DNA from 3 places in the Pragia fontium genome. Region 2 is predicted to be linked to each of the others. Evidence: predicted binding sites of a transcription regulator. Region 2 holds the regulator's gene; each other region holds the start of a gene.

Region 1 (7,708 bases), 610 kb from region 2:
GGGCCAGAATTTTGCCTTCACGGCATAGGGTAAAGCCACCGCCCATCGCTTCAACATCTTTAACCGCAGTCAGCATATCCGCATCATTATCGCCCACGACCACAATATTGTGGGAGTCGTGTGCAACGGAAATCGCAATTGCGCCACCTTGTAAACCATAGTTAGCTAGTACGCCAAGACCCATATTGCCGGTAGCGTGATGGCGTTCTATAACGGCAAGCTTATTCAGACCAGGATTCAGCTGTGAAGTAAATAACCCTTGAGCGTCAGGGACGACGGGTAGCTCCAGATTTTGAGTAACGACGCTGCGTGGTTTCACACCAATGGCGCGTACTGTATTACTGGTTAGAGGCAGCTTAAAGTTATCCTCGGTTAGCGGTGCCAGACGCACGGTATTCCGCACGCTATCGGGAATAATGTTAGGGAGTTCAACCAGCATCTTACCGTCACGAGCAATCTCTTTGCCCGCAGTGAACACGTGTTTAGCGTTAAATTCTTCCAGATTATCAACAATCAGAATGTCAGCATCATAGCCCGGACCTAAAGCGCCTTTATGACGTAAACGGAAGCATTCCGCGGCGTTCAGGGTTGCCATGCTAATGGCCATTAATGGATCCAAACCGGCTTCAACCGCCAGACGCAGGCTCTTATTAATGTGGCCGGTAGACAGAATATCGGATGGCTCACGGTCATCGGTACACATGACACAGCGGCGGGAGTTGGCCGGGGTAATTTCTGGGATCAGATTAAGCAGGTCTTTACAGGTAGACCCTTCGCGCAGCAGGATATACATACCTAAACGCAGACGTTCCAGCATCTCTTCACGGCGGCTACATTCGTGATCGGTCATTACGCCACTCATCACATAGGCGGTGAGATCTTTACCTTTCATACCCGGACTATGGCCGTCAATCACCCGGTCATGACGGCGCGCCATCATGATTTTATTCATCATAGAAGGGGCGTGATTGATAACGCTCGGGTAGTCCATGACTTCGCCAAGGCCTAACACACCGTCATAATCGATAAGCTGTTCGAGGTCTTCTGCTTCCAGTATGGCTCCAGCCTGTTCAAACGGCGTGGCCGGAACGCAGGATGGCAGCATAACGCGAACGTTGAGCGGCAGATCGCGGGAAGAGTCCAACATATAACGAATGCCGTCCAGGCCGCAGACGTTAGCAATTTCGTGCGGGTCAGCAATAACGGTGGTAGTGCCGTGTGGCAGAATGCAACGGGCAAACTGCGGTGGAGTTAACGATGAGGATTCGATATGTACGTGTCCGTCAATCAAGCCTGGCATCACATAGCCACCTTTGGCATCCAGAATCTGTTTCGCCTGATAATCACCGCAACCAATAACCTTACCGCAACCGATAGCCAATGGGCCGTCCATCAAAGTTTGGTCAAATACGTTAACTACTTTACAGTTTATAATCAGCAGATCGGCTGGAATACGTCCGGCAGCCATATCAATCAATGTTGCCAACTGGGCTTTATCGCTCACTCTACACCTCGGATAATAACAATTTTATCCCCTTAACTTGTAAGGTTTTAAGGGGCTATAGAAATACCAAGCGGCACGAATAATGTGCCGCTGTTGTTGTTCAGTTTACTTGTGTAATAACCAATTCAAATCGAATCATCGCTATTCCGGCTTATGCAGTTTTCCGTGGCTGCAACCGCAGCGTAAAACCGGGTCAAAGGTTTTTTGCTGATGGAAGTCAATCACGCCTAAATCGGTAATCGCATAGTCAGGTATGGCAGTAATCTGTAAACAGCACATATAGAACAGCGGATCCGGTAGATCGCAGCCCAGCTCTCTGGCAAGTTGCAGTAGTTTCTCTTCTTCTGCCGCCATCAGTTCAGGCTCAAGGTCAGACACAATACCGCAGATTGGTAATGGTAAGAAACCAAGAATTTGTCCATCACGTACGATAACCTGTCCACCGCCATTCTCTGCCAGATGGTTAATGGCCATTGCCATATCTTCAGAGTTGGTGCCGATACAGATCACGTTGTTATCATCTGGGGCACAGGAACTGGCCATCGCACCGGCTTTCAGTTTCCAACCGGAGCAGAAACCAACGGCAGGTTTGGTGGTGGTTTTACCAAAGCGTTCAACGACTGTTGCATACAGTACGTCGTTAGCTATGTCAGGCATCACTACGCCATTAACTACGTCCAGCTCTACGTTACGGCCTTTACGGACAAACGGTACGTTAAAGTCAACGTCCAGCGATAGGGCGTGAACGCGCGTTGCATCCAGCGTGGTGCGAACTTTCATATCATCGGCTGATACCGGGTTTAGCTTCATGCTTTGCAGCAGCGTGGCGCTACGTACCGGCGGTTGCAGATCGTAAGCCATTTTACCTGCTTCTACGGTTAGCTTACCTTTGGCAATCACCGTATCTATTTCAAATTTGCACAGGTCTTCTACCAATAAAATATCGGCAAAGCGTCCCGGGGAGATTGAACCCACTAAATGATCGATACGATAAGCTTCAGCCGAGTTGATAGAACCCATCTGAATCGCAGTCATTGGATCAACGCCGCAGGAGATAGCCATGCGGATTAACTTGTCCATATGACCATTAGCCATAATATCGGAGGCAATAACGTCATCAGTACAGAAGCTGACGCGACGAGAAATACGTGGATTCAAATGGGTAACAATCTTCAGGTTTTCACGCATAAAGTGTGAAATGGAAGATTCACGAATCAGCACATACATCCCTTTACGGACTTTTTCCATCATCTCTTGATGATCATAGCTTTCGTGGTCAAGGCGTAGACCGGCACACAGCACGGAGTTCAGCTTTTTACCGCGGGTCATAGGGGCACAGCCGAATACCGGTAAGCGGTTCTCGCGCGCCAGCTCAATGGCTTTCATCACGTCGTCGTGCTGATTTTCAACAAACTCGGAAACCGTTTCCCATACGCCGAACACTTCAGGCCACTTCTGCACTTCACGGTGGGTTTCTGCGGTGACGTTAAAGCCGACGTTACTTTGCGGCAGTGTATAAGGAGTAATAAACGGTAGACCCCAGAATACTTTTAGTGGGCCCATATCGATTTCATCCAGCACTTCGCGGATGCCTTCCAGACCTGCGGTAACCACGTACTGATCCAGACCGGAAATAATACTGGTGGTACCATGAGGAACCACGGCCTTCGCGAAGCTGGTCATCGATAACTTGCTGCACTCAATATGCAGGTGACCATCGATTAGGCCAGGAACCAAATATTTTCCTTTGGCGTCAATGCGCTGAGTATTAGGGCCAATATATTCCGAAACATCACCGGTGGCGACGATCTGAGAACGATAAATAGCAACGTCAGCCTGATAGATTTCTGCTGAGTTTACGTTAACCAATTGGCCATTACAGATAACGAGATCTGCCGGAAACTTCGCCGCGCCGGCATCAATCATTTCACGCAAGTCTTCTTGTAACATCCCTAACACTCCAGTTTTTATAAAAAGATATAACGTCCGAGGAACAAAATAGTCATTACTGCGGTACAGGCGGAGATTTCACGCCAGCGCCCGGTGCCCAATTTCATAAATGAATACACCACGAAACCAGCGGCAATACCTTCAGTAATGGTGAAGCTAAATGGCATCATCACCGTAGCAACAAAAGCGGGAACGGCTTCGGTTAAATCATGCCAATCAATACGGGTTAAATCAGAAATCATCAGTACGCCGATATAGATCAGTGCACCGGCGGTCGCGTAGCCGGGTACCATTTCTGCCAGCGGAGAGAAGAAGATAGCCAGTAGAAATAACAGGCCAACGCCCACCGCCATCAGACCGGTACGACCACCAACGACCACGCCGGAAGTACTCTCGATATAGGCGGTAACCGCGGAGGTGCCCATATAAGCGCCTCCGACGGAGCTGATGCTGTCAATACACAAAGATTTCTGCTGGTTGGGGTAGCGGCCTTTCTCATCGGCGAGTCCGGCTCTATCGGTAACGGCAATTAACGTACCGGATGATTCAAACAGGTTAATCAGCATCACTGAAATAATGATACCGGCCAGCGTCATATTAAACGCACCGCTCAAATCAAGCTGACCAACGACCGGAGAGATATCCGGTGGGGTACTGAGAATACCGTTGTATTGAACGTCGCCCAATAACCAACCAATAAACGTCACTACGGCAAAGGAGATCAGCACCGCAGCATGTAGACCGCGATAGGCTAGAACAGCAATCAGTAAAAAGCCCAAACTACCCAACGCAAAAGGAATGGATTTAACATTACCGATAGTCACCATGGTGTCAGGGTTAGCAACCACAATTCCGGCGTTGTGCAGGCCAATCAGGGCAATTAATAGACCGCAACCGCTGCTGATACCAATGCGCAATGAAAGAGGGATATTGGAGACCATCCAGTAGCGTACGCGGAAAATGGACAGCAGAAAGAAACCTACCGCACCAAGAAAAACGATGGTCATGCCGGTTTGCCAAGCCAGTCCCATACCGGCAACCAATACGTAGGCAAAATAAGCATTGATTCCCATACCGGGCGCAACGGCGATTGGTAAATTGGCGATAACGCCCATCAGAATACAGCCGACGGCGGTGATAAGCGCCGTGGTGACGAATACGGCTTTCATATCCATACCAGCAGCGCCAAGAATCTGGGGATTAACGAAAATGACATACACCATGGTGATAAAGGTGGTGAAACTGGCAATCAGCTCGGTTTTCACCGTGGTACCGTGCTCTTCAAGCTTAAAAATTCGCTGTAGTAGCGAACGTTTAGCAATGGATGCAGTATCAGCAATATCAGTCACTTCGTTTCTCCATAGACTGAAACATCATTGAGTGCTAATCCTTTGAAATTTCATAAAGTTCAAAAACCAAAAAGCCGCTACACAAAGTGTAGCGGCACAACCGTATCGGTAAGGAATTTTATAAATTAGGATCTAGCGCTTAAAGCGGTCTGGACACAGACCGTCATTTTGTTGCGCCTATCATAGCAACCGATTGCCTAAGATTGCAAACGTTTGCTTATAATTTTTGAGATCTTGATGCTATTTCACTCATATCGATGTTTATTGGCAAGTAACATGATTAAATTCAAAGCATTGGGTGATTTTTCTTCATCGTGTGGGGATAGATAAGCGACATCTAATGGATTCATCGATATTCTGATGGTTTATCAACTTCATATAAAACACATATTCTCTGGTTAGGCTGCTCTTATTGTATAAGCTAATGGATTAACCATCATGAGCAGGCCGCTTTCTTCATATCATCCGATTCTTTATTGGTTGCGCGTTAGGCAAAAGCGTCTATTTCGTCAACTGGGTTGGACATTTTCGCCGCGTCGCTATGCCAGTTTGAAAACGCCAGAGCAGCGACTCGACTATCGCTTTATTAAGCATACTTCTAAGCTGATCCGTCAATTAGGGAGCAGTGATATTGCTCTGCAGCATAACAAAGTGATTAACTTAAGATTAGCGACGGCGTCGACCAGCGGCATTATTATTCGTCCCGGTGAGTACTTTTCTTTTTGCCGATTAGTTGGCAAACCTACGGCGAAACGAGGATTTGTTGAGGGAATGGAGCTTTCCCATGGCGAGGCCCGTAGTGGCGTCGGCGGCGGTATTTGTCAATTAAGTAACCTGATTCACTGGATGGCCATTCATTCACCTTTGACGGTGGTTGAGCGGGCAAATCATAGTTTTGATCCTTTTCCCGATGAAGGGCGGATTCTGCCGTTTGGCTCTGGTGCAGCGATTTTTTACAACTATATCGATCTGGTTTTACACAATCCTACACAGGATACTTTCCAGCTTATCTTTAAGGTGGCCGATCATCAGTTAGAAGGGGAGCTGTTGTGTGACCGACCTCGTGAGGTGAAATATCACGTGTATCAGAAAGCGCACCGATTTGTGCTTATGGGGGACATGTATATCGTCAGAATGAGATTTGGCGCGATATCTCAACGAAAGGGCAGGAGCCGATAGTGTTGCAGTCAGAATGCCTTTATCGCAATAACGTAGTGGTAAAATATGATGTTGATACGCAAGAGCTACAGCAGGTCGTTGAGTAGGCGAATATTGTTCTCTCGCTCAACGACCTTACTAATTAAGCATGACGTTTAGTTGCACCTGGTGTCACATTTTGTAGAAAACCGTGGATAATAGGGTTATCCGATTTAAATAATGAAACGATATGATGAACAATCTGACCGTCTTTTTCATTGTTCCATGCCAGCGAGAGCTGAGAAGGATGGCGACTGTTCTGAATTGTTTTGGTGATGAGTTGCCCGGAGTTTAAATAAGGCTGACAGAGTTTACGCGGTAGAAAGCCGACGCCGAGGCCGTTAAGGTGGCACTTTAGTTTACTTCCCAGGTCAGGCACTTTTATCTCTTTTTGACCGGGTAACAGCCATGCAATACGTTTAGTCAGGTTTTTGGACGTATCTTCAATATTGATCGCTGGGTATCCACGTAGCATCTCTTCGGTCAGGACTTCCGGCCCTTTGGCTAATGGATGAATAGGGGCAACAACAAATACCCATTCTACGCCGCCCAGCGGTAGAATTTGAATATTATTGGACAGCGATTCGCTGCCGGTTGCCCCGATGGCCATTTGACAGTCGCCATACAGTAAGTTATCCCATACTCCCATATAGATTTGGCAGGAAACTTGAAATTGGGTGAAAGGGAATTTCTGATGTAGGTAGCTGAGTAGGCCAGCACAAGTATCTTCATCGTAGAGTAGATTGTTCACGACAATATTAACCTGACGCTCAATACCATCGGTGATCTGACGAAGTTCATTAGGCACGCTATCCAGCCAAGATAGCCACATTCTGCACTGTTCTAACAAATGAACGCCAGCGGGTGTTAGTGACACGCTACGGGTGGTGCGTAAAAAAAGCTGGGTACCGACATCATCCTCTAGCGTTTTTATCCGATAGCTGATTGCTGCTGGGGTTTTGTGCAATAACTCCGCCGCTTTAGAAAAACTGCTACATTCGGCAACTTTGATGAATGAGCGGATAGTATCGTGATCTAGCATAGTAAGCCTTTATGTTCCGTAACTGAATAATGACTAATTTGATGTGGCCATTCTCTTAATACCATGAATTTTCGCCTTATTCGCCTAACGAGTGTATTTGTTATGAGGTCAGTTTCAAAGTAGATTATTGAGATAAATTTTTTATATTAGTGATTTAACAAGGTTAAATCTTAAAATATGTGATCTGATACTTTTTGCTGATGTATTTACATTTTTTCATAACCATATGATTAGCATGGTTATTAAGTGGTACTTATTTATTCAATTAGTTATGTTGTCATGGCTAAAGTGTAAAATAAATGACTGGCTGTTAAGTCATAATAATTGTAAAATTTCTTTAATCAATAATTAATTGTATGGCAATATTTTTTAACTAATCCAGTTTATTATAAAAACTGTGTAATATCGCCGGTATTTCTTAATTCGTTTTAATTAAACTTCTCCTGCTGAACAGTTATAGCAAGGAGCTATGAAAGTGGAAACAAAAAACGCTGTGAAAACAGGATCTTTTTCATTAGATAGTGAAACAGAAAAAGATCGTATTTATTCCAAAATCGCTTGGCGAGTGATGCCAATATTGCTAATTAGCTATATTGTTGGCTATCTGGACCGGGTAGGGATCTCCTTTGCAAAATTCCAGATGATGCCGGATTTGCTTGGCGGTAA
Region 2 (7,708 bases):
AAAAACGGCATTGGACGATGAGTTAAAGTCTGGGCAATTGGATACCGCTTATGCGTTATATAACTATGCCCAAAAGCGCCGCTTTGAACGTTTGAATTACGCATTAACGTTGTTGGATAAGCCAATGACGTTTGATGGTGATGACTCCATTGAAGTTGACCGCAGTAAATCACCTTGGCCGACCAGTACTGAAGAGTTGGATAAACTCTGGTACGAAAAAGTTAAGTATGATGAGTTAAACCTGAAGTTGGCAGGTAAACAGTGGCCAGAAATCAAAGAGATTTTGACCAAACGTTACCAGTCAGCGATTAAGCGTTTAACCCAAGCCAAGAGTGAAGACGTATTCCAGACCTTTATGAATGCGTTTGCCCGTGAGATTGATCCGCATACTAGCTATTTGTCCCCGCGTAATACTGAACAGTTTAATACTGAAATGAGTTTATCTCTGGAAGGTATTGGTGCGGTATTACAGATGGAAGATGATTATACCCAAATCAACTCATTAGTTGCCGGTGGTCCGGCGGCGAAAAGTAAGTCGATTGCCATTGGGGATAAGATTATCGGGGTCGGACAGCAAGATAAGCCAATGGTTGATGTGATCGGCTGGCGTCTTGATGATGTGGTGGCCTTAATTAAAGGTCCTAAAGGAAGTAAAGTCCGTTTGGAAATCCTTCCTGCAGGCAAAGGTGCCAAGTCCAAAACGGTAGTTCTGACTCGCGAACGTATTCGCTTGGAAGATCGTGCCGTTAAGATGACGCTAAAAACGATTGGCAAGAAAAAGGTCGGCGTGCTGGATATCCCTGGCTTCTATGTCGGGTTAACTGAAGATGTCAAAACCCAGTTGCAGAAGCTGACCAAGCAGAATGTTGACAGTATTATTATCGATTTAAGAACCAACGGAGGCGGGGCGTTAACTGAAGCCGTTTCTTTATCTGGTCTGTTTATTCCTAGCGGCCCAGTGGTTCAAGTTCGAGATAATAATGGCAAGGTGCGTGAAGATAGCGACACCGATAGTATTGTTTACTATAAAGGCCCGCTGGTTGTCTTGGTCGATCGCTTTAGTGCCTCGGCATCAGAAATTTTTGCCGCCGCTATGCAGGATTATGGTCGGGCATTGATTGTTGGCGAACCTACCTTTGGTAAAGGTACCGTTCAACAGCACCGTGCATTGAACCGTATTTACGATCAGATGCTGCGTCCTGACTGGCCAGATTTGGGGTCTGTTCAATACACTATTCAGAAGTTTTATCGCATTAACGGTGGAAGTACTCAGCGTAAGGGTGTGACACCAGATATCGTTATGCCAACGGGTGTTGATCCAGTTGAAACTGGGGAAAGCTTTGAAGATAACGCTTTACCATGGGATAGTATTGATAAAGCCACGTATACGTTATTGGGTGATGAATCGCGCTATATTCCTACGCTGAAGAAAGAACATGATGAACGGATTGCTAAAGATCCGGAATTCCAGTTTATTATGCAGGATATTGCACGTTATAAAGCTAATAAGGATAAACGTAGCAGAATTTCGTTAAACTATGCCCAGCGCGAGAAAGAGAGCAATGAGGACGATGCCATTCGTCTGAAACGCATCAATGACCGTTTGACTCGCGAAGGTAAGAAGCCGCTGAAGACTTTAGAAGATCTACCGAAAGATTATAAAGAAGCCGATCCTTATCTGGATGAAACCGTATTGATTTCACTGGATTTGGCCACACAAGAAAAGAGTGATGCGGCAGCCGTTCAGAAAAAGTAATGGCTAAATAGATAGCAGAAAATAGGGCGCTTATTGAGCGCCTTATTTTTTTGCTACTGTTTATCATTGGCGCTTTAATAAGAAAGAATTGTGATTTTAATCACTCACCAATGTAAAGTTATGATCTATTTGTTATAGGACTGTTGTTTACCCTTGAATTTTGCAGATTAGCCCATAAGATCGGGATGGTAAGAAACAACATTTTATTTCTCTAAGGAAACTATCTTTTTATGATGCGTATAGCGTTATTTTTATTAACAAACCTCGCAGTTATGCTGGTTTTTGGTATTGTTCTGAGCCTAACGGGTATTCAGGGGCGTAGCGTGCAGGGCCTGATGATCATGGCAGGTCTGTTTGGTTTTGGTGGCGCATTCGTTTCTTTATTAATGTCAAAATGGATGGCATTACGTTCTGTTGGTGGTCAAGTGATTGAACAACCGGCCAATGACGTTGAGCGTTGGTTAGTTGAAACCGTTAGACGTCAGGCACAGCAGGCGGGTATTGCCATGCCACAGGTAGCAATCTATCACGCGCCTGATATTAACGCATTTGCCACTGGAGCAAGGCGCGATGCCTCACTGGTTGCGGTAAGTTCCGGGTTATTGCAGAACATGAGCCGTGATGAGGCGGAAGCGGTACTGGCCCATGAGATTAGCCACGTCGCAAATGGTGATATGGTGACGATGACGCTGGTACAGGGCGTAGTGAATACTTTCGTTATCTTTGCTTCTCGACTGATTGCGCAGGTAGCCGCCGGTTTTCTTAACCGTGACAATGAAAGTTCATCGGGTAATACCATGGTTTATTTTGTTGTCTCGATGGTATTGGAATTGGTGTTCGGTATTTTGGCCAGCATCATTACCATGTGGTTCTCTCGTCATCGCGAATTTAAAGCGGATGCTGGTTCAGCCAATTTAGTGGGTCGTGAGAAGATGATTGCAGCATTGCAACGTCTAAAAACCAGTTACGAACCGCAGGAAGAGTCAACCATGATGGCATTTTGTATTAACGGTAAGCCAAAGACATTTAGTGAGCTGTTTATGTCTCACCCTCCGTTAGATAAGCGCATTGAAGCATTACGCGCGGGTACTTATCTCAAGTAATAATCAAACCGCGTTAATTGATAATCGGGAGGCCTTAGGGCTTCCCGATTTTTTATGCCATTCAATTAGCAGATATATATTTATTCAAAAAGATAGGCATCATCATTACGGAATTCTAACTTAGGGTTACGCAGGGTATGATCTAACTCTAGTCGGTGTGCGCCTTTACTCTGGTAATCTGCAAAAATAATTACTTTACTGGCAGGGCGACCATAAAGTGGTATGTCTTTTATGGTGGTATGTGAATCTGCAACAATGTTAACCGGCCAGATAAATAGTTTTCCAGGATTTTGTTTTAGCCAGCGTTGTTTATCCGCGAACCATTGTGCAGACGTCAGGTTCTCTAACTGTTTTGTTAAATGATCACCGTTAACGGCAACAAAATCTACGTTAAGTGGGCGGCCTTCGTTGACCTTATCGGTCACGCTTAATTCAATGGAACGAAGTTGAACACGGGATGCGCTAAAGATTGGTAGATTAACGGAAGAGCAGGCCATCAGAGTCATACTTGCGGTGATGACCAGCAGGTTACGTAGCACATTACGATAGAGATAGAGTGATGTCATAGCTTCACCACTTGATAATGAGTGTAGCAAACGGGTTTATCGAGATTAGAGCCTTTATTGAAGAACAATAGATTCCGAATAAGACCAGTGTATCTCTTTAACTATAGGTAACCAATAGCGTTGAATCAATCAACTCATGTTTCCTTGACTACATTGATGATGGATTGGATTGTAATTTATTGATCTAAATGATTTTAAGTGAAGGAATACTGGAAGTAATACCCCACCATCAATGAATAGTGGGGTAAAGTAAAGCAGATTACTTGTTTAAATAAGGGCCGTCAGCGACAGAGTTACGCTCCACTAATTCAGGGTGTAGCTCAATTGAATGATAGGTTTCACGCTTATTGATGATTCTGTCTAACAACATATCTAGCGCCATTTCAGCCAGACTCTCTTTAGGTTGCTGAATAGTGGTTAACGGCGGATTGTAGTAACGGGTATTGCGAATATTATCATACCCGATCACCGATATATCGTCCGGCACTCTTAAACCCATTTCACCTGCTGCACAAAGTGCTCCCATGGCAATAACATCCCCACCACAAAATAGGGCAGTAGGACGTTGTTTGGTATTGAGGATTTTCATCATACCGTCATAGCCTTCTTGCGGCTGGAAGTCGGCTTCAATAATCCACTCATCAGGAATAGTGATCCCTGCCTCTTTGAGTGCATGCAGAAAACCTTTGTGGCGTTCACGCCCGGTGAATTCATTTAACTGACCGGTGATAGTAGCAATTTCCCGGTGACCGCGGTCAATCAGATAACGGGTTGCCAGATATCCCCCCTGGAAACCATTATCTTCAATGTTATCGGTAAAATCGCTGTGTTTGCCCCAGTCCATAACCATCATCGGAATATGCGGATATTCCTGTAGCAGACTCAATAGTGGGGGATGATACTCTGAACACATCACCAATAGTCCGTCGACGCGTTTTTGTGCCAGCATCGCCAGATAAGCCTGTTGTTTTTCTAAATCATTCTGGGTATTGCAAAGGATCAGCGTATAGCCTTTTTGATAGCATGCCGCTTCGACCGCCTGAATGACTTCAGCGTAATAGGGGGAACCGCTAGATGTGGCGAGTAGACCAATGGTTTTGGTGTTATTGACTTTTAGGCTACGGGCAACGGCGCTGGGTGAATAGCTTAATTCTTTTATCGCGGCCCAAACGGCGGCTTTGGTATCGTCAGCGACGAAACGTGTTTTATTAATAACGTGGGAGACGGTTGTCGTTGAGACGCCGGCATGTTTTGCCACATCTTTTATTGTTGCCATAAGACAGAGTTCTCCTAAACTTACACAGTATCCGTTACAGTGTAAGCAGATAAGTTAACGTTTGCTTTTTCTTTTGATAAACAAATTACACATTAAAAGCAAAACGGTATAGAATTTGTTATATATCACTGATTTTAACTTAAGTTGGTTGGTTCAGTGATAATAAGCGGTGAATTTTGGCGCATTTAATACAAATGTCAAAGAGATATCATGGAGATTCTGGCTGATATGGGTATTTTTTGTATGCAGACCAAAAACATCTGAGTGCTAGACAGTTTTTTGAGGAAGGAAAATAAGAGATGTCAGCTGAATTAAAATGGTCCCTGAGCACTGTTGTATTTGCATTAGCTGTTATTGTTACTTATAGCTTAATTGCTGTAACACACTAAAAATAATTAACTTTATGGCCTGATATCACGTCCAGAATGTTAGCTTGTGGGCTAATATCTATCGGCGCGTGTCCGGCCATTATGATTTTTTATTAAATTATGTTCCCTTCAGCGTGGAACATAATTTTTTTGTTATCAAATTGATGAAAAATCGGTGTTTCAACATGGAGGCAGAATGACTCACCATCAGGCCAGTGCGGTTGCGTTACTGAAACGTATTGCAGGGATTGTAATTTTTATACCAGCACTGATATCGACGGTTATTTCAGTATTAAAATATCTGATTGAACCGAAGACCAATATGCAGGAAATGACCGCAACCATTATGGATTTCCTGCAGGTTATTATTAAGATGGTTCGCCAGTACACCTCATTTTTTGAGTCATTCTGGGTGAGCTCACCGGTACCGGATATTAGTAATTGGTCATCAAGTAACAGTCTTTGGTTTATGGTGATCTTTCTGTTGATGTTTGTCGGCTTGGCTTTGAGTGCGTCCGGCATCCGTTTGTTTAAACGGATACATAACGTGCGTGAAGGCGTGACAGAAAGAGCCATTTTAGAGGCGATGAACGGCGATCAGGCTCGTTCCCGTGAAGAACTGCAAAAACTGATTTCGATACCGAATACCTCAATTTTTGCTCAGTTTGGTCTGTTATATGTTGCTCCGGTTTTTTGGGGTATTTTTATCTATATCATCCTGTACTTCATCAATCTGCTTTAATAATCCACCAATAGCTTCTACGCTTAATAGACATAGTCGGCATGCGCGCCGGCTATGTTGATAAATTCGTTAATATCAGCGCCAGCAAGATGCATATCGAAATTAAACGTCATGTTTAACCTAAAGCTGTGCATTGGATCGAAGTTTCTCTGGAATCAAACGGTTAACCTGAGAATATCTTGATCATAACCTTGGGGTGATGTCATGTGGCAATCCGTCAGTCGTTTATTGAGTGAACATTTGGGTGAAACTTATACAATTACTGAAAAGGAGGAGTTGTCTGGAGGAGATATTCATCGGGCACGTCGAGTCACTAACGGAAAAACCGACGTTTTTGTTAAGTACGATACCCGGGATCTTTTGCCCATCTTCACCGCTGAGTCCGATCAACTTAGTGCCTTAGCCAAGAGCGGAACCGTCCGCGTTCCGCAAGTTTATGGGGTAGGGTATGACCGGGATTACAGTTTTCTACTGCTTGAGTATCTTCCTTTAAAACCATTGGATGCCCATCATGCCTACTGTCTGGGGCAGCAATTGGCCAGATTACATCAGTGGAGCGATCAGCCGCAGTTTGGATTGGATTTTGACAGTGATTTAGCGACCACTCCCCAGCCGAATCGCTGGCAGCGCTACTGGAATGTGTTTTTTGCCGAACAACGTATCGGTTGGCAGCTTCAGTTAGCTAATGAAAAAGGGCTGCATTATGGTGATATTGAGCAGATTATTGCGATAGTTAGCCATCGTTTGAAAAGCCATCATCCACAACCATCATTACTTCACGGGGATCTGTGGCCAGCAAACTGTGGGGTTAGTGCCGCAGGGGCATTCATTTTTGACCCGGCTTGTTACTGGGGCGATCGTGAATGTGATTTGGCCATGTTACCGCTTTATCCTGATTTGCCAGCACAAATTTATGATGGCTATCAGAGTATTTGGCCGTTGCCCGCCAGCTTTATAGATCGACAGCCGTTATATCAACTCTACTATTTATTAAATCGGGCTAACCTGTTTGGTGGAGAATATATCGAAACGGCTCGGCAGGCGGTGGAGTGTTTGTTTGGTGATGAACTAAAATAGTTAATTATTGTGTCTGCCGGAGTGATATTCTGGCAGACATGGTTATTCAGCAGCACAGCTTTAGGGAGAGAGTGTGCAGGCGCCTCAATTATTTCGGGATTTTTTACATCCTCGGCCTCAGCCAGCGGGTATCGATGTTATATGTAGCCTGCAACATTTTTCAATTATTACCTATGCCATTACGCCCAATCGTTTTGAAGGGCTGATACCCGAGCGTTTTAAGTTAGATACGGTGGTGATTGACGGGCAAGAGAAAGGATTATTGTCCGTCGTTCCTTTTGTCGATATTGATTTTACTTCCGCCGTTTATCCATTCCCTAAATTTACTATGGGACAAACCAACTATCGTATTTATGTTGTTGATACGCTAACGGAAGAAAAATGCGTTTGGTTTTTAGGGACGACGCTGGATTCCTGGGCACTGTTTGTTCCTCGACTATTATGGAACTTGCCGTGGTATAGCGGAGATGTCAGTTTTGATTGTGAATATAGCCATCAACAAGCTCGCTATCTGAAATATCGCATGGAAACACGTGCCGAGTGGGCACCGGCTCGTTTGGAACTCACTCAGGATGTGGATGATGTGATTTCACTTCCTGGCTTTCCTGACTTGGAGAGCGGCATGGTTTACCTAACTCATCCATTAACGGGATTTTACTATCGCCGGGATGGTAAGTTAGGGAGTTATCGCGTTTGGCATCAACGGCTAAATGTGAAACCCGGCAGGTTAGGTTATGCGTGTTTTGGTTTGTTGACTCGACTTGGACTGGTGACTGAGGCTGAACAGCAAACGCCTTATAGCGTATTGATGGAACCTCTC
Region 3 (7,708 bases), 970 kb from region 2:
CGGCGTTGAGCAGGCATTAGAAGATAATTGTCCACTGGTTTGTTTTTCTGCCAGCGGCGGTGCCCGTATGCAAGAAGCGCTGTTTTCTTTGATGCAAATGGCGAAAACCAGTGCTGCACTGGCTAAAATGCAAGAACGCGGACTGCCTTACATCTCCGTGTTGACCGACCCAACGATGGGCGGCGTGTCAGCCAGTTTAGCGATGTTAGGTGATGTTAATGTGGCTGAACCTAAAGCATTAATTGGTTTTGCTGGTCCACGGGTTATTGAGCAGACCGTGCGTGAAAAGTTACCGCCGGGCTTCCAACGTAGTGAATTCCTGATTGAGAAAGGGGCGATTGATATGATTGTACGTCGTCCTGAAATGCGCCTACGTTTGGCGAGTCTGTTAGCCAAAATGACTAATCAGCCTCTGCCTGATGAAGGTGTTAATGAAGCCGAGGCTTCAGTATCTGTATCAGATACTGAAAAGTAAGCCGTATTGGTTACTTCATTAATTATAAACGAACAACCCGGCCATGATTATCTGGTCGGGTTGCACAAGAGTGAAACCGTAGCTAAGTGAACGGGAATCATGAAAGATCTAGATATACCTCAAGCCACGTCGCCTCTTGCCTCGTGGCTTTATTATCTTGAGCATCTGCATAATCAGGCTATCGAACTAGGCCTGGAACGTGTTCGTTCTGTTGCAGAGCGCCTCGACCTGCTTAAACCCGCGCCTTATGTCTTCACCGTTGCCGGTACTAATGGCAAGGGTACCACTTGCCGCACTCTGGAAACGATTCTTATGGCAGCAGGGTTTCGCGTGGGTGTTTACAGTTCCCCGCACCTGATTCGCTATACTGAAAGAGCAAGAATACAGGGGCAAGAACTACCTGAGAGTGCGCATACCCAAGCCTTTGCTTTGATTGAGCAGGGAAGAGGGGAGACGTCTTTAACCTATTTTGAATTTAGTACTCTGTCTGCCCTTCAACTGTTTAAACAATCCAATTTGGATGTGGTGATTTTAGAGGTTGGCTTAGGTGGGCGTCTGGATGCCACCAACATTGTGGATTCAGATGTGGCTGTAGTGACCAGTATTGCGCTGGATCATACCGACTGGTTAGGCTTCGACCGTGAGAGTATTGGCCGTGAGAAGGCTGGCGTTTTCCGTGCAGATAAACCTGCGGTAGTGGGTGAACCTGATATGCCGCAAAGCATTGCTGATGTTGCTGCTGAACTTGGTTCTCCGCTGTATCGTCGTGGATATGACTGGTGCTTTGAACTGGAAGCGTCGGGCGAGAGCTGGTGCTGGCAGGCTGCTGAGGAAAAACTTGCAGGCTTACCGATACCAAACGTTCCTCTGCCTAATGCGGCGACAGCGCTATCAGCATTGCATTATTCATCTTTGAAAGTGAGTCATGAGGCCATCCGTCAAGGGTTGATGCAGGCTGCCTTACCGGGACGTTTTCAGGTTATTGGACAATCACCGTTGAGGATATTAGACGTTGCCCATAATCCTCATGCCGCTGGCTATTTAGCCCAGCGTCTTGCGGCACTGCCGCATCGTGATGGAAAAGTCTATGCTGTAGTGGGAATGTTGTCAGATAAAGATATAGAAGGCACGCTGGCGTTGCTTAAGCCTCAGGTAGATATCTGGTACTGCGCGCCTCTAGAAGGACCTCGTGGCGCTAACGCAGAGCAACTGGCTCAATATTTACCGCAATCAAGCGTGTTTACTGATGTTAAACAGGCCTGGCAACAGGCGCTACAGGATGCCGGTAGTCAGGACACGATTATCGTCTGTGGTTCTTTCCATACCGTTGCACATGTGATGGAAATACTGGCGTCAAGTACAGGAGAACAGGATGGCTAGTCAATTTCAAAACCGATTGGTAGGGGCCGTCATTATTGTTGCTATTGGTGTCATCGTACTTCCCAGTTTGTTTGATGGTAAGAAGAAACACTATGAAGAAGAGTTTGCGGCAATACCGTTGGTACCAAAAGAAGGTGACGATCGGAATACCGAAATTTTACCTTCGGTAAACCATAATTTGCCGCCGGTTAATCCTGGTGCAACGGCGACAGTGGGCAACGGTCAAGTCGTTGATAATGCGAACACCGGGATAGCCCCACCGCCGCTGGCTTCGACTACCGCTGGTAATACAGCGGTAAATGCTCAGCCGGAAACGCTACCCCAGGTCACTCAAACTAAGCCCCCAGAGAGTAAACCTGAACCCAAACCTGAACCTGTTGTACCGAAGCCAACTGAGCAAAAGCCCGTTGCCAATAATAAACCGGTAGAGTCGGAAAAACCGAAAGAGAAACCTCCGGTAGGTCAGGCCTATATTGTTCAGCTTGGTGCCCTAAAGAATGCGGACAAAGTTAATGAGTTGGTCGCAACGCTTCGTTTGTCAGGCCATCGGGTTTATACGATCCCAGCAACGCCGGTGCAGGGGAAAATTACCCGGTTGGTAGTAGGTCCGGATCCATCAAAGCAAAAGCTTGAGGCTGCATTGCCTGAACTTAAACGCTTGACGGGTTTGAGTGGACAGGTTAAAGCATATAGTGCCGTACGATAACGTTTGCGTAATGATAAAATCGATACGCAAACGTTTCCTTTTTCTGTTAGAATGCGCTGAAAATCAGATGGCGTAGTTTTTATATAGGCTGATTTTATGAAGTTTCACAATATAAATGCATGGATGTACGTATGTTGAATTGGGTTGACTATGTCATTATTGGTGTTATTGGCTTTTCAGTACTGGTCAGCCTGATTCGCGGATTTGTTCGCGAGGCTTTGTCGTTAGTGACTTGGGTAGCAGCGTTCTTTGTTGCCAGTCAGTTTTACCCATATCTAACGGTTTACTTTACCCAGTTTCAGGATGAACTGGTACGTAATGGAATCGCTATTGCCGCGCTATTTATTGCGACGCTGATTGTGGGCGCTATTGTTAACTATGTGATCGGATCGCTGGTAAAACATACTGGCCTTTCAGGTACTGACCGCGTTTTAGGCATCTGTTTTGGTGCATTGCGTGGCGCCCTGATTGTGGCAGCACTACTGTTTTTCCTCGACTCGTTTACATCGTTCTCACATAGTTCAGACTGGGCTCAATCCCAGCTAATCCCGCAGTTTAGCCATATTATCAAGTGGTTCTTTGACTACTTGCAGAGTTCGTCGAGTTTCTTGCCGCACACTATGTAATAGCATGATTGTTAGATGGGCGTGCGGTGATACTGATGAGGAAAAGACAACATGTGCGGTATTGTCGGTATTGTTGGTTTTACGCCCGTTAACCAATCCATCTATGATGCGCTTACGGTGCTTCAGCACCGTGGGCAAGATGCAGCAGGGATTGTAACGATAGATGCAAATAATAGTTTTCGCTTAAGAAAGGCCAACGGACTGGTAAAAGATGTGTTCGAAATGCGGCATATGCAGCGTTTGCAAGGCAATATGGGCATCGGCCACGTTCGCTATCCTACTGCCGGAGGTTCCAGCGCTTCTGAAGCGCAGCCATTCTACGTTAACTCCCCCTATGGTATCTCTCTGGCCCATAATGGTAATCTGACCAATACCCATGAATTGAAACAGAAGATGTTTGAAGTGGCTCGTCGCCATATCAATACCACTTCTGATTCTGAAGTATTGCTGAATATTCTGGCCAGTGAACTGGATAACTTTCGCCATTACCCCTTAACGGCGGAAGATATTTTTACCTCAGTGCGTAATACTCATAAGATGATTCGTGGCGCGTATGCTTGTGTGGCGATGATTATTGGTCACGGTATGCTGGCATTTCGCGATCCTAATGGCATTCGTCCGCTAGTTATTGGTAAACGTAAGCTAGAGGATAACCGTGTTGAGTATATGGTGGCATCAGAAAGCGTCGCGTTAGATACATTGGGCTTTGAGTTCCTTCGCGATGTCGAGCCGGGAGAGGCTATCTACGTCACTGAGCAAGGGCAATTGTTTACTCAACAATGTGCCGACAATCCTGAAAGCCACCCTTGTCTGTTTGAGTACGTTTATTTTGCTCGACCGGATTCATTTATCGATAAAATTTCGGTATACAGCGCTCGTGTGCGTATGGGGAAAACGCTGGGAGAGAAAATTGCCCGTGAATGGGACGATTTAGATATCGATGTGGTGATTCCTATCCCAGAAACATCGTGTGATATTGCGCTGGAGATTGCGCGTATTCTTGATAAACCTTATCGTCAGGGCTTTGTGAAGAATCGCTATGTTGGTCGTACTTTTATTATGCCCGGCCAACAGGCGCGTAAACAGTCAGTTCGCCGTAAATTGAATGCCAATCGTGCAGAGTTCCGTGATAAGAATGTCCTGCTGGTGGATGATTCCATTGTGCGCGGTACCACATCTGAACAGATTGTTGAAATGGCAAGAGAAGCGGGGGCGAAGAAGGTTTATCTGGCTTCGGCTGCGCCAGAAGTGCGTTTTCCTAACGTTTACGGTATTGATATGCCAAGCGCTAATGAACTGATTGCACATGGTCGGGAAGTGGCGGAGATTAATGCGATTATCGGTGCTGATGCGTTGATTTTCCAAGATCTTGATGATTTGATCGAGGCAGTTCGCGATGATAACCACGATATTGAGCAGTTTGAGTGTTCAGTATTTGACGGTATCTATGTGACAAAAGATATCGATCAGAATTATCTCGATTATCTTGATACATTGCGTAGCGACGATACTAAAGTGGATACCGAACAGCACAATGCTGAAAATCTGGAGTTGTATAACGAAGGGTAAATCGTTCTCTGCTAAACTGTGCCGGGGTGAATGATTCAGTCCGGCATTTTTATTGCTGTTTGATTATGATTGATTAACCTTAATGATTGCGGCACAGTCTTCCATTATCAGCGAATGCAAAAGAGTCTTTATCATGAAACGTTTAATTATCGGCATTTCTGGTGCCAGCGGTGCGATTTATGGCATTCGTTTATTGCAGATACTGCAAAATTGCCCGGAGGTTGAAACTCATTTGATCGTGAGTAATGCCGCGCGCCAAACGCTGGCGTTGGAAACGGATTTCAGCCTGAAGGATGTCACATCGTTGGCTTCGGTGGTGCATGATGTTCGTGATATTGCTGCATCCGTTTCATCTGGCTCGTTCCGCTGTCATGGAATGGTTATTTTACCGTGTTCAATGAAAACCCTGTCGGCCATTGTTAACAGTTATACCGATGACCTATTAAGCCGAGCGGCTGACGTAGCGTTGAAAGAGAGAAAACCGCTGGTATTGTGCGTGAGAGAAACCCCGCTACACCTTGGACACCTGCGCTTAATGACTCAGGCCGCCGAGCTGGGGGCGGTGATTATGCCTCCGGTACCGGCTTTCTATCATCGCCCTGAAAGCATCATGGATATTGTTGATCAGACGATTAACCGGGTGTTAGATCAGTTTGATATTCAGTTGGAGCAGGACCTGTTTAAACGCTGGCAGGGTAAGTCTTGATGGTTAATCAAGAAATTAAATGTGTTGCGTGATTAAAAAGGGCAGATCCCAGCTTTCACTGGGATAACGATATCAGTGCTATAGGTAGACCTGAATGGATAAGCTGAGCCATTATGCCCGCCACTTCCGCCACTTCCGCCACTCTCATTATTCCCATAGCTTCCAGTCATTCCGGCGAAAGCCGGAATCTGGGTTTTAGCCTAATAGCAGCGGGTAGTCTAAGGACAGATCCCAGCTTTCGCTCTGAGGAATTCCCAGAAAAATAAACATGAATTCTTAACTATGATTTATATTGTCATTCCCGCATTTATACCGTCATCCCTGCGAAAGCGGGGACCTCGTTCTTAAGCCAAGCGTTGTCGTTAAGCTAAAACATTAGATGATTCGCTGCGCTCCCCTTCGGGCCATTCGCTATGCGAATGTTTGCTACGCCTGCGGCTACGCGTTCCGGTTTTCACCGGAACGACGAAGGGGGGAATGCGAGCATATTCTGAATGAGTCACTAATAAGTGGAATAAATCGCTCACAAAATACCCACTTTAATCCTTTGAATCCCCAAAGAAAAAATTTCTGGGGATTCATCAGAGCTTTCGCTGGGATGACAATATGAGTACTGTGGGGAGACTTGAATGGATAAGCTGAGTCATTATCGCCCGCCACTTTCGCTACTCTCATTACTCCCATCACCCCTGTCATTCCGGCGAAAGCCGGAATCTGGGTTTTAGCTTAATAGCAACGGATAGCCTAAGAGCAAATCCCAGCTTTCACCGGGATGACGAAATGAACACCGACCTTGCTTTACTTATTCTGGAAAAGATTCTCAAACGCCTTATCCAGCTCCGTAAATTCAAAACGATAGCCCGCATTCTCCAGACGTTTCGGCAGCGCTCGCTGACCAGTAAGCACCAAAACAGCCGATTCCCCCATCAGAAGACGAATTACAAATGCAGGGGTACGGAAGAAGTGGGGTCGGTCGATAGCCGATGTGAGTAGATCGGTGAATAGCTCATTATGTACCGGATAAGGTGAAACCATATTAAATGGGCCTTCAAGACCGGGAGTGGTGAGCAAAAATATGATGGCACCCACCATGTCGTTAATATGAATCCACGGCATATACTGCAAACCTGAACCCAGAGGGCCACCTAAGCCAATTTTAAAAATGGGTAGCATTTTGGCTAATGCTCCCCCTTCAGTAGAGAGCACAATACCGGTACGTATCAGACAGACCCGGGTGCGCGGGCTTTTGGCCAGCAAGGCTTCCTCTTCCCAACGTTGGCATAGGGTATGGGTAAACTCAGGGTGGGGGCTGTCATCTTCGGTTACTACGCTTTGCCCCTGATTACCGTAATAGCCTACCGCAGAGCCAGAAATAAACACCGATGGTGGATTTTCACTTTGGGTAATTAATTTGCTGAGTTGAGCGGTCAACTGCCAACGACTGTTACACAGGCGTGTTTTTTGTGCACTGGTCCAGCGTTTATCGGCAATAGGCTCACCAGCAAGGTTAATGACGGCATCAAATCCATCCAGTGAATTTAGAGTATCCAGCGAATCCAGATAATTAACGCTATCATCAAAAAGGGTGTGAGCATGCAGCGGATTACGGCTGAGGACAGTAATGCGATGAGACTGCAATAGCAGGTTTTTCGTCAGATGGCGACCAATGAGTCCTGTGGCACCTGTGATCAGTATATGCATGAGGGAACTCCTAAAGCAGTCATAAGCAATGAAACCGTCTTGTCTGTATTGATAATAATAGCGGATAGTTAGCGTAAAATACTCCTTTTGCTCACAACTTTATTTTTTAACCTGATCATTGCTCGTTAATCTGTATTTTTGTGCAATGATGATCGATCGCTGCTGATTAAGGTAATGGTGCTTTTGGCCGCGAATTGAGGGGGGGGACCTCATTTTGGCGCTGTTCATGCCATAAACGTCTGAGACAAACCGATTCGCTTAGTTTCTCCTTAATGCCATTATGTATATTATGACGAGATAAGATGATTTTTATGCAGTAGAATGCGCTGACTTAGGTCCTTTTTATCAAGCGATTAATCATAAAATATTAACCCAAATTCACTTCATACTTGGGGTCATGACCAATGAAACTGATGTTTGCTTCTGATTTACATGGTTCTTTATCTGCTACTCATCAGGTATTAGAGCGGTTTGAGCATTCAGGTGCCGGCTGGTTAATTTTATTGGGGGATTTGCTTTATCACGGGCCACGTAACCCATTGCCG

The links. The regulator PurR, encoded in region 2, represses purine synthesis genes. The targets are predictions, from matches to a motif close to CANGCAAACGTTTGCNTG.
Region 1: the regulator PurR is predicted to act here: its motif matches at 5,006-5,023, upstream of EL341_RS09990 (NCS2 family permease).
Region 3: the regulator PurR is predicted to act here: its motif matches at 2,585-2,602, upstream of cvpA (colicin V production protein).

The regions. Positions count from the first base shown of each region.
Region 1 covers NZ_LR134531.1:2,319,568-2,327,275, reverse strand. The annotation lists gene ade (adenine deaminase) at 1-1,504, opposite strand, end outside; gene EL341_RS09995 (adenine deaminase) at 1,646-3,454, opposite strand; gene EL341_RS09990 (NCS2 family permease) at 3,472-4,794, opposite strand; gene EL341_RS09985 (VanW family protein) at 5,242-5,982, shown strand; gene allS (HTH-type transcriptional activator AllS) at 6,104-7,042, opposite strand; gene EL341_RS09975 (MFS transporter) at 7,518-7,708, shown strand, end outside.
Region 2 covers NZ_LR134531.1:1,706,620-1,714,327, forward strand. The annotation lists gene prc (carboxy terminal-processing peptidase) at 1-1,756, shown strand, start outside; gene htpX (protease HtpX) at 1,987-2,859, shown strand; gene EL341_RS07485 (hypothetical protein) at 2,940-3,425, opposite strand; gene purR (HTH-type transcriptional repressor PurR) at 3,685-4,701, opposite strand; gene cydH (cytochrome bd-I oxidase subunit CydH) at 5,001-5,090, shown strand; gene EL341_RS07500 (YniB family protein) at 5,266-5,811, shown strand; gene EL341_RS07505 (fructosamine kinase family protein) at 6,016-6,888, shown strand; gene EL341_RS07510 (DUF2071 domain-containing protein) at 6,962-7,708, shown strand, end outside.
Region 3 covers NZ_LR134531.1:2,677,854-2,685,561, reverse strand. The annotation lists gene accD (acetyl-CoA carboxylase, carboxyltransferase subunit beta) at 1-475, shown strand, start outside; gene folC (bifunctional tetrahydrofolate synthase/dihydrofolate synthase) at 575-1,855, shown strand; gene dedD (cell division protein DedD) at 1,848-2,561, shown strand; gene cvpA (colicin V production protein) at 2,696-3,187, shown strand; gene purF (amidophosphoribosyltransferase) at 3,239-4,756, shown strand; gene EL341_RS11495 (UbiX family flavin prenyltransferase) at 4,890-5,462, shown strand; gene EL341_RS11490 (TIGR01777 family oxidoreductase) at 6,261-7,163, opposite strand; gene yfcE (phosphodiesterase) at 7,568-7,708, shown strand, end outside.